DNA from 3 places in the Paeniglutamicibacter sp. MACA_103 genome. Region 1 is predicted to be linked to each of the others. Evidence: riboswitches for the same ligand, from Rfam matches in the RefSeq annotation. Region 1 holds a riboswitch; each other region holds the start of a gene.
What was found. Region 1 has a riboswitch for S-adenosylmethionine ahead of ACIPVK_RS21195 (O-acetylhomoserine aminocarboxypropyltransferase/cysteine synthase family protein). Riboswitches for the same ligand answer to the same signal wherever they lie in the genome.
Positions count from the first base shown of each region.

Region 2: it holds a riboswitch for S-adenosylmethionine, as region 1 does, so the genes downstream of both, ACIPVK_RS06935 (hypothetical protein) here and ACIPVK_RS21195 (O-acetylhomoserine aminocarboxypropyltransferase/cysteine synthase family protein) in region 1, are expected to answer to the same signal.
Region 3: it holds a riboswitch for S-adenosylmethionine, as region 1 does, so the genes downstream of both, acs (acetate--CoA ligase) here and ACIPVK_RS21195 (O-acetylhomoserine aminocarboxypropyltransferase/cysteine synthase family protein) in region 1, are expected to answer to the same signal.

Region 1 covers NZ_JBIXLN010000080.1:7,481-10,748, reverse strand. The annotation lists gene ACIPVK_RS21200 (CoA-binding protein) at 1-52, opposite strand, end outside; gene ACIPVK_RS21195 (O-acetylhomoserine aminocarboxypropyltransferase/cysteine synthase family protein) at 52-1,425, opposite strand; SAM riboswitch class I at 1,541-1,635, opposite strand; gene ACIPVK_RS21190 (histidine phosphatase family protein) at 1,672-2,310, shown strand; gene ACIPVK_RS21185 (ferredoxin reductase) at 2,327-3,268, opposite strand, start outside.
Region 2 covers NZ_JBIXLN010000010.1:100,281-103,548, forward strand. The annotation lists gene ACIPVK_RS06930 (VIT1/CCC1 transporter family protein) at 1-781, opposite strand, end outside; gene ACIPVK_RS06935 (hypothetical protein) at 1,021-1,293, opposite strand; SAM riboswitch class IV at 1,313-1,424, opposite strand; gene ACIPVK_RS06940 (DinB family protein) at 1,437-2,015, opposite strand; gene ACIPVK_RS06945 (sodium:solute symporter) at 2,143-3,268, opposite strand, start outside.
Region 3 covers NZ_JBIXLN010000062.1:11,687-14,954, forward strand. The annotation lists gene ACIPVK_RS19975 (acyl-CoA dehydrogenase family protein) at 1-897, opposite strand, end outside; SAM riboswitch class I at 904-1,000, opposite strand; SAM riboswitch class I at 1,422-1,512, shown strand; gene acs (acetate--CoA ligase) at 1,518-3,268, shown strand, end outside.

The DNA of each region.
Region 1 (3,268 bases):
GGCGCTCGGCCGCGTTCGGGCCGTCCCAGGTGCGGATGTCTGTTGCGGTCATTACTTGGCTCCCGTCACGGCGGCCGCGCGGGCGGCGTCGATGGAGCAGGCCGCCCCGTCGTAGGCTTCCCCGGCCGGGGCTTGCGCGACCTGCTGCGAGGCGGTCAGCGCCTGGTCCAGGTCCCAGAGGATGTCCTCGAGGTCCTCCAGGCCCACCGAGAAGCGGATCAGGTCCTCCGGCACGCCGGCGGCAACCAGCTGCTCCGCGGAAAGCTGCTGGTGGGTGGTGGAGGCGGGGTGCAGCACCAGGGTGCGCACGTCGCCGATGTTGGCCAGGTGGCTTGCCAGCTGCAGCGCCTCGATGAAGGCGGTGCCGGCGGCGCGGCCGCCCTTGACGCCGAAGCTGAAGACCGAGCCGACGCCCAGGGGCAGCAGCTCCTTGGCGCGCTCATGGTGCGGGTGGGAGGGAAGCCCGGCATAGTTCACGTAGCTGATGCGCTCATCGGCCTCGAGCCATGCGGCCACGGCCTTGGCGTTTGACAGGTGCGAGTCCATGCGCTGGGGCAGGGTCTCGACGCCCTGCAGCAGCTGGAACGCGGACTGGGCCGGCAGGGCCGGTCCGATGTCGCGCAGCTGCTCGGAACGCAGCTTGGTCAGGAAGCCGTACTCGCCGAAGTTGTCCCACCAGGAGACGTTGCCGTAGGAGGCCACCGGCTCGGTCATCGCGGGGAACTTGCCGTTGCCCCAGTTGAAGGTTCCGGCCTCCACGACGACGCCGCCGAGGGTGGTGCCGTGGCCGCCGAGGAACTTGGTGGCCGAGTGGATGACGATGTCGGCGCCGTGCTCGATCGGGCGCAGCAGGTACGGGGGAGTCAGCGTCGAGTCGACCACCAGCGGCAGGCCCGCGGCGTGGGCGACCTCGGCCAGGCCCTTGAGGTCGGCGATGTCGCCGGAGGGGTTGGCCACGACCTCGGTGTAGACGGCCTTGGTGTTCTCCTGGATGGCGGCGGCGAACTCGGCCGGATCCGTGGAGTCGATGAAGGTCGTCGACACCCCGAAGCGGCGCAGCGTCACGTCGAGCTGGGTGATGGTGCCGCCGTAGAGCTTCGAGGAGGCCACGATGTGGTCCCCGGCCCCGGCCAGCGCGGCGAAGGTGATGAACTCGGCGGCCATGCCCGAGCCCGTGGCCACCGCGCCGATGCCGCCCTCGAGGGAGGCGATGCGCTCCTCGAATGCCGCCACGGTCGGGTTGCCGATGCGCGAGTAGATGTTGCCGTACTTTTGCAGCGCAAAGAGGTTCGCGGCGTCGTCGGAGTCCTTGAAGACGAATGACGTGGTCTGGTAGATCGGAACGGCGCGCGAGCCGTGCTCGGCGTCGGGGGTGCCGCCGGCGTGCAGTGCGCGCGTGCGGAATCCAAATTGGTGTTCGGCCATGGTGGCTTGCGACTCCTTGTCGACTGGTTCTTCGGCCCCGCGCAGTGCGTGGGGCCATCGCGGCAGGAATCCCGGGATCAATGTCGCTTACCCGCCCGGGTCGGGGCGGAAAGCAGCTCCATCGTTTCTGGCGGTAGCACCGTAACCACCGGCTGTGGCAGGTTGCTGCGGCGTCATCAAACCAGATCTCTCGGCCGCTCGGGATGGTTGTAACAGTCTCTCAATATGTCCGATTGTGACCCAACTTTGAGTCCTTACGTTGCGCCCCGGCACCGCCCGCGCGATTCCCGCCTGCCGCGGCGCAGCGCCTATGCTCGAGCCATGGACACCGCGCTGGCACTGGTACGACACGGACAAACCGACTGGAACCTCGCCGGTCGCCTGCAGGGGCGCACCGACATCGAGCTGAACGAGACGGGCCGCGAACAGGCGCGCGAGGTCGGGCGGGCGCTGCTGGGCCAGGGCTGGGACCTGGTGCTCGGCTCGCCGCTGTCCCGCGCCGCCCGGACCGCGCAGCTGATCGCCGAGGTGCTTCGGGCCCCGACCGGCGAGCCGGTGCCCGAGGTGATCGAGCGCGGCTTCGGCCCGCTCGAGGGCCGGATCATGGCGGGGATTCCCGACGCGGAGGCCACGCTGTTGGCCGAACACGCCGAGGACCGGCAGGCCGTGCTGCGCCGTGCGCTGCCCGCCCTGCAACGGATCGTCGAAGCGAACCCCGGCCGCCGGATCCTGGTCGTCAGCCACGGCGCGACGATGCGGATCGTGCGCGACGCGCTCGCCGGCAGGCCGCTGGGCGCGAAGGTGGAGAACGGGGAAGTCCTCCACGTCGACCCGGTGCGGCTGGCGGAGCTGGTGCGGGAACAGGAACCGGCGATCGCGCGCTGAAACGCGCAGGCGCCGGCTAGGCGTCGATCACCAGGTCGGTCCGGGCGGTCGAGCAGCACGGCAGGAACTTGCCGGCCTCGATCTCCCGCGCCCGGATCCCGCCCTGGTGGTTCATCTCGACATCCCCGGAGAGCTTGACGATCTTGCAGGAGCCGCACATGCCCTCCTGGCAGTTCGCGCCGATCCTGACTCCGGCCCGCTGGGCAATGCCAAGGATCTTTTCCTCGGGATTGATCAGGACATTGATGCCGGTGCGAACAAAGGACAGGGTGAGGGTTCCCGTTCCGACGGTGTCGAATGCCGACGCGTCGGGGGCGGAGGTGTCCGGTGCTTCTTCCGCCTCGGCTTCGGGGGCAACGGGTTCGGCAAGGCCGGGGTCGGCCGCCTCGAGCGGCAGGCCGGTGGCCTCCAGCGGGCCCTCGTCGTCGTAGGCCGGTTCGTACATGCCGAGGGCGGAAGGCTGGCTTTCGTAGTAATCCTCCGCGGATTCGGCGATTTCCTCGGCGATTTCCTCCGCAATCTCCTCCGCCAGCTCGACCTCCGCCTGGTATTCCAGGGTCGTCTCGCGGTCTCCGGAGAAGAATTCCATGTGGATGGAGGTGTCGTCGACGCCGACCGCGGCCAGCATCTCGGACACGTTGTTCAGGTAGCCCTCGGGGCCGCAGGCGTAGACCTGGCGTCCGTTGGCGTCGGGTGCCACCTCGTCGAGCATCGCGGCGGACAGCCGGCCGGTGAGGCCTTCCCAGTCCTCGGGCGCGCTGCGGTCGCCCAGGGAGAAGTGGACGGTGACGCGCGAATCCACGGTGGCGATGTAGCCCAGTTCCTGGTGGAAGGCGAAGCCTCCGGGTGCCGCGCCGTGGTAAAGAACCACCACGTCCGCCTGTCCGGGCAGTGAATGGATGGTCCGCAGCATGGACATGATGGGGGTGATGCCCGAGCCCGCGGCCAGCAGGAGGTA
Region 2 (3,268 bases), on a different contig from region 1:
GCAGGGACGTGGAGGGGTTGCAGTCGCAGGAGTAGATGCCCATGCGTTCGGCGGCCCGGTGCGCCGCGTCCTCGTCGCTCATGCCGCGGGCCTTGTAGACCAGTACCAGCTCGTTGGCATCCAGGTCGAGGTCCGGCGCCGCGGCCAGGGTCACCTCCGTGGGCTTGGAAGCCAGGAGCAGCTCGCGCTGGGAGCGCACCGAGACGTATTCGCCCGCGGCCATCGACAGGGCGCCGGCGAGCAGCCCGGCGATGCCGGAGAAGAGCACGAAGGTGGTTGCCACGCCGGTGGCGCCGATGCCCATGACCAGGGCCAGGTTGGAGACCAGGCCGTCGTTGGCGCCGAAGACCGCCGCGCGGAAGTTGCCCGAAAGCCGATTGCGGCCGCGGGTGGCCAGGCCGCGCACGACCTCCTCGTGGACGAGTTCGTCGGCGGCCATCTGGCGGCTGGCATCGGTGTCTGCGGCATAGGGGGAGTTGCCCTCGGCGCGCTGGGCCAGGGCCAGGACGAAGACCGAGCCGAAGTGCCGGGCCAGGAAGCGGAGCATGGTGCGCCGGATCGAGGGCCGGGTGCGCTTCTCGGCCTGCTCGCCCAGCAGCGAGCGCCAGTGTTCCTCGTGGCGGGTTTCTGCGGCTGCAAGTCCCAGCAGGACCGCGCGTTCCTCGCCCTGGCGCTTGTTGGCCAGCTCGCGGTAGACCGCGCCCTCGGCGATTTCGTCGGCCAGGTACTGGCGCCAGCGCTTGATCTGGGCGGGAGTGGGGGTTGGCGCTTGTTGCGTCATGCTCTCATCCTCATGTGGGCGTTCACGGCCCCGGGAGGCCATGAGGTGGGGAGGCCCAGCAGGAATACTTTGTGGGTACGTTGAGCCTCGGGCCACCAGGGTGGACCGAAGGTCTCGTTCGCCCAAGGCCGGGCTGGATTGCCCGTGGCCTCAGGTGGTTTGCCGGGTTACAACGCTGTAACCAGTATGTCGACGCACCGCTTTCCCGCCATTTCGGCGGGCCTGGGAACTACTCCCCTTCAACCCACGAGTGTAGCGCTCGGGAGGGCAAGTGAAAATTCGCTGAGACTAAAAATCCGGGCCTGGCCAGCCGGCTTTCCGGCCCGGGGAACACGCACCGACAGCTCCCCGGTGCGGGCGTCGAAGCGCGGCGAACCGACGGCGTTGGCCAGGGCCGCGGCCAGGGCCGGGGCATCGGCAACATGGTAGCTGTGCCAGGAACCCGCCAGTCGCAGTTCAACGACCGAGCGGTGGACATCGAGCAGGGGCAAAACGGAGATGGAAGATGCCATGGCGGGGGAGGCGGCCTTTCGTCAGCTCTTGCCGGGGCCAAGTGGTCCGCGGCCGCTTCTTCATCCGAACCACCCATGAACCTGGGGTTGGTGTGCGTCTTAGTCGGAGCTTGCCGACGCATCTCGTGAAGCTGGTGACAACTTTACCGCGATTCGGAGGCCCGCAGGATATTTGCCTGCAATTCCTTCCATGCCGAGTCGTCGTAGGGCGGCATGTTGGTGATGTCCCGGCGCAGCCCGGTGGAACCGTCGATGAGCTCCCGCAGGATGTCTGCATGCCCCGCGTGGCGTGCGGTCTCCACGTTCATGTGCAGCAGCAGGCGTCCGAGCGTGGTGTCGCGTTTCTCCGGCGCCCACCAGGGAACCGTTGCCGGGGCGTCCAGCGGGAGGGCCTCGATGTTGCGGTTGGCCGCGTCGATGGCCCGGCGGTAGAAGGCCAGGATCTCGGCGCACGGGACATCCGCGGGGACCCACATGTCGGCGCTGACTTCGGGATCGGCCATCAGTGCGTCGTAGCGTCCATCGTCGACCGTGAATCCGAGGCATCCCACGAAGTATCCGTACTCGACGGAGGCCAGGTGCTGGATCAGGCCCAGGATATTGGTTCCCGAGCCAACCATGGGGCGGGTCATTTCCCGCTCGCTGAGCCCTTCGACCTTCCAGAGCATTGCTTCGCGGGTGTTGTTCAGGTACGTGGCGAGGTGGTCCTTGAGATCGTCCATGGAGCCCAGCCTAGGAGCGCGGCGGCCCGGCTGGGAAGGGCGGCCGCAAAAACAGCGAAGCCCGTCCTCGCGGCGTGCGCGACGACGGGCTTCCTTGGTGCTGCGTTTCCGGGCGGGGAATCCGGCGCTAGTGCCCGCCGACTTCGGTGAGGTCGGCACCCTCGGTGTCGCCCTGCCCGGCGACCCGCGCGTTCCACCGGGTGATGACCGATGCATCGGTGGGCCGGGTGAGCAGGGAGACGACGACGAAGGTCAGCGCGGAAGCAATGAGCCCGTAGTAGATCGGCTCGTTGGCGTAGATGCCGTCGAAGCGCTGCTCGGCGCCGATCTCCAGGACGATCATGGTGCCCAGCGTGACGATGGATCCGGCAGCCATGGAGGCGGCCGCGCCCAGCCCGTTCCCTCGCTTCCAGATCAGCCCGCCGATGATGGCCACCAGCAGCCCGCCGACCAGGATGTCGTAGGCAATGGTCAGTGCCGCGACCACGTCGGAGACCATGATGGCCAGAACGATCGTGACCACTCCCAGCAACAGCACCCAGATGCGGTTGGCGCGCACGTCGTGCTCGGGGTTTTCGTTGCTGTTCACGTGCAGCTGCTTGCCGAACCAGCTGGCCACGAACGGGGTGACGTCGGTGCGGGCCACGGTGGCCGCGGCGATCAGGGCACCGGAGGCGGTGGACATCATGGCTGCGACCGCGGCTGCCAGCACCAGGCCGCCGACGGCGACGGGCAGCAGCTGCGTGGCGACCTCCGCGTAGACCACGTCCTTGTTGGTGTCGGCGCCGATGATGTCCGGCAGGGCGACCTTGGCGGCCATGCCGATGATGGCGCCGGCGGCGCCGTAGAGCACGCAGTAGATGCCGGCGGTGGTGCCGCCCCAGCGGGCCACCTTCGGGGTCTTGGCGGTGAAGACGCGCTGCCAGATGTCCTGGCCGATGAGCAGGCCCAGGGTGTAGACCACGAAGTAGGTGATGATGGACTGCACGCCGATGCCGGTGAAGCTGAAGAACTCGTCCCCGATGCGCTCGCGGATCCCATTCATGCCGCCGGCGGCGTTCAGGGCGAAGGGAAGCATCAGGAAGAAGATGCCCACGGTCTTGATGACAAACTGGACCTGGTCGGCCAGGGTGATGGACCACATGCCGCCGATGGTGGAGTAGATGACCACGATGACCCCGCCGATGGCGATGGCCATCCAGCGTTCCCAGCCGAAGAGGACCACGAAGATCGTCGCGTAGGCGCTGGTGGAG
Region 3 (3,268 bases), on a different contig from region 1:
GGACCGGGTGCGGGCCTGGACCGACGAGCGGACATCATTGAGCACGGCGCGCGTGATTCCGGCCTGGACCCCGAGCAGCACGAGCTGGAAGATGGCGGATTCCGGGTCGTTGACCTGCTGCTCGTCGGGAAGGATCGTGTCCACCGGGACGTTCTCGAACGTGGTCGAGCCGGTGCCGGTGAGCTGCTGCCCGAATCCGTCCCAGTCGTCGAAGATCTTGACCCCGGAATGCTGGGTGGAGACCACGGCGATCTGCCGGCCTGCGCGTGCGGGGTGGGCCACGGCGACGGCGACCCAGTCCGCGTAGATGGTGCCGGTGCAATAGTATTTCTCGCCATTGAGGATCCAGCGCTCGCCCTGCTTGGCAATGGTGGTGTTGAGGGTGCCCAGCCGGTTTCCGCCGCGTTCGGTGTAGGCATTGCCGACGATCTGCCCGGCAACAATGCGCTCGACCCAGCGGTGCCGCAACGCATCGTCCTGAAGCAGCAACACGGATTCAACGAAGCCGATGTGCGAGCGCCAGAGGTGCGCCACCTGGGAATCGGCCTCGGCCAGCTCAATGAGCAGGCGGAACAAGTCGGACACGCTGGCCCCGTAGCCGCCCTCGGCCACCGGGATGCGCAGGGCCCCGAACCGCACCCGGTTCAGCCAGCCGACCGGCTCGAAGGGCAGGGTCCGGTTGGCGTCGCGCTCGCTGGCCCCGGCGGCAATCTTGGCGAAGACCGGGCGGAAGATCTCGGCCAGCTCGTCATAGTGACCGTTCAGGGGAACGCCCGGAGTGAGCTTGAGCAGGTGCCGGGCGGGGGTGTCCCCGGTAAAGGCGTCGAGGTTGACGGCGCCGAAGATATTGGGGTCCGCTTCGACATCGTGTGTATTGGCAAAGGAATCGACAGGCATGAATTATCTCCATCGGTCCTGGCGTGAGCACCTACCGCCCAATTAAGGGGAGGGGTTGCTGCGGCGTCATGGAGCCAGATCTCTCGGCCGCTCTGGATGGTTGTTGGTCATATTTCTACACGCCCCGGCGAGGCAGTGACAACCCGGTTCGTCACAATTGAAGCCCGCAACACGGGCCGGATGGCCGTGCCGGACCTTGCCGTGCCCACGGGAAAGACCGGGCTCGCGGCATTCTTCGGACCATTCATTCGATGCGATTCCCGAGGTGCGACGCGCCCGCCTTTACGGCCACCCCGCCATACAACCATTGGGACAATGGCGTAACTACGTGGCGCCATCCGGGCACCGCCGCGGCCGGGCGCGCCTGCGGCAGCTCGAAATCCCCTCGGCATTTCGATTCGAAATTTCTCGTCACACGCGAAGATTCTTTGATTGCCAATCCAAGAGAACCATCCCATCGAACGTTCCGTCACATTACGGCGGGTTTGCTCCTGTGACAAGCAATCGACTTTGATGGATGGAACAACCCATCCCGAGCGGCCGAGAGATCTGGCTCTGTAACGCCGCAGCAACCACCGCTTAGCGGTGAAGTGCTAACGCCAGAACCGATGGAGAACAAAATGCCTGAAACCCTTTTGCCCGCGCTCCCTGCCGTTGCCGAGGAAAACTCGTGGAGCGAGGACGAGCGCCTCGCGTTCTGGGATGCCGCGGCGCGTCGCCTGAGCTGGTCCGACCAGTGGCACACCATCCACAGTAGTACCGGCGTGGACCCGGAGGCCCGGCGCGGCCCCGAGCTGCGCTGGTACGAGGGCGGCAAGCTCAACGCCGCCTACAACTGCGTGGACCGCCATGTGGAGGCCGGACGCGGCGACAAGGTCGCCCTGCACTTCGAGGGCGAGCCCGGTGACAGGACCACCGTCACCTACCAGGACCTGCAGGACCGGGTGTCCAAGGCCGCGAACGCGCTCCTGGGACTGGGCATCGGCAAGGGCGACCGCGTGGTCATCTACCTGCCGGTCCTCGTGGAAACCGTTGTCATCACCCTGGCCTGCGCCCGCATCGGTGCGGTGCACTCGCTGGTCTTCGGCGGCTTCTCCTCCGAGGCGCTGAAGTTCCGCGTCGAGGACACCAAGGCAAAGTTGCTGGTCACCACCGACGGCCAGTTCCGCCGCGGAACCGCGGTCCCTGTCAAGGCGCACGCCGACGAGGCGGTCTCCGGGGACAACTCGATCGAGCATGTCCTGGTCATCAACCGGACCGGGCACACCGACATCGCCTGGACCGAGGGCCGCGACGTGTGGTGGCACGAGACAGTCGACACCGCAAGCGCCAAGCACGTCCCCGAGGCCTTCGACGCCGAGACCCCGCTGTTCATCATGTACACCTCCGGGACCACCGGCCAGCCCAAGGGCCTGGTCCACACCACCGGCGGCTACCTGACCCAGGCGTCGTGGAGCCACGAGTTCCTCTTCTCCAACCCCGACCCGGCCAAGCGCGACTCGGATGTCCACTGGTGCACCGCCGACCTGGCCTGGGTCACCGCGCATACCTACGAGATCTACGGTCCGCTGTCCAACGGCGTCACCCAGGTCATCTACGAGGGCGTGCCCAATGCCCCGAACCCGGGCCGCCACTTCGAGATCATTCAGCGCTACAAGGTCACCAGCTACTACACGGCGCCCACCCTGGTGCGTTCGCTGATGGGCTGGTTCCCCGACGGCGTCCCGGCCGACTACGACCTGTCCTCGATCCGCCTGGCCGGCACGGTCGGCGAGGCGGTCAACCCGGAGGCGTGGCGCTGGCTGCGCAGCCAGGTCGGCCGCGACACCGCCGCCGGCATCCCCATGGTCGACACCTGGTGGCAGTCCGAGACCGGGGCCACCATCCTGTCCCCGCGCCAGGACGACACCGCGTTCAAGCCCGGCTGCGGCACGCGCGCGCTTCCCGGCGTGGGCGTGGACATCGTCGACGATGCCGCGGCCACCGTGGGCGCCAACGTCCAGGGCAACATCGTGCTGACCAAGACCGGGCCTTCCATGGCCCGCACGGTCTGGGGAAACCCCGAGCGCTACTACACCTCCTACTGGGAGAAGTACGCGGCCCAGGGCTGGTTCCTGGCCGGGGACGGCGCGCGCTTCGATGAGGACGGGGACATCTGGATCCTGGGCCGCACGGACGACGTCATCAACATCTCCGGGCACCGCCTCTCCACCATCGAGATCGAATCCGCGCTGGTCACCCACCCGGCGGTCGTCGAGGCCGGGGTCTGCCCGACGTCCGACGCCAAGACCGGCCACGCGGCCACCGCGTTCGTGGTGCCCTTCGACAAGTCCGTGGTCGGCACCGACCTCACGGGCGAGGCGCTGGCGAA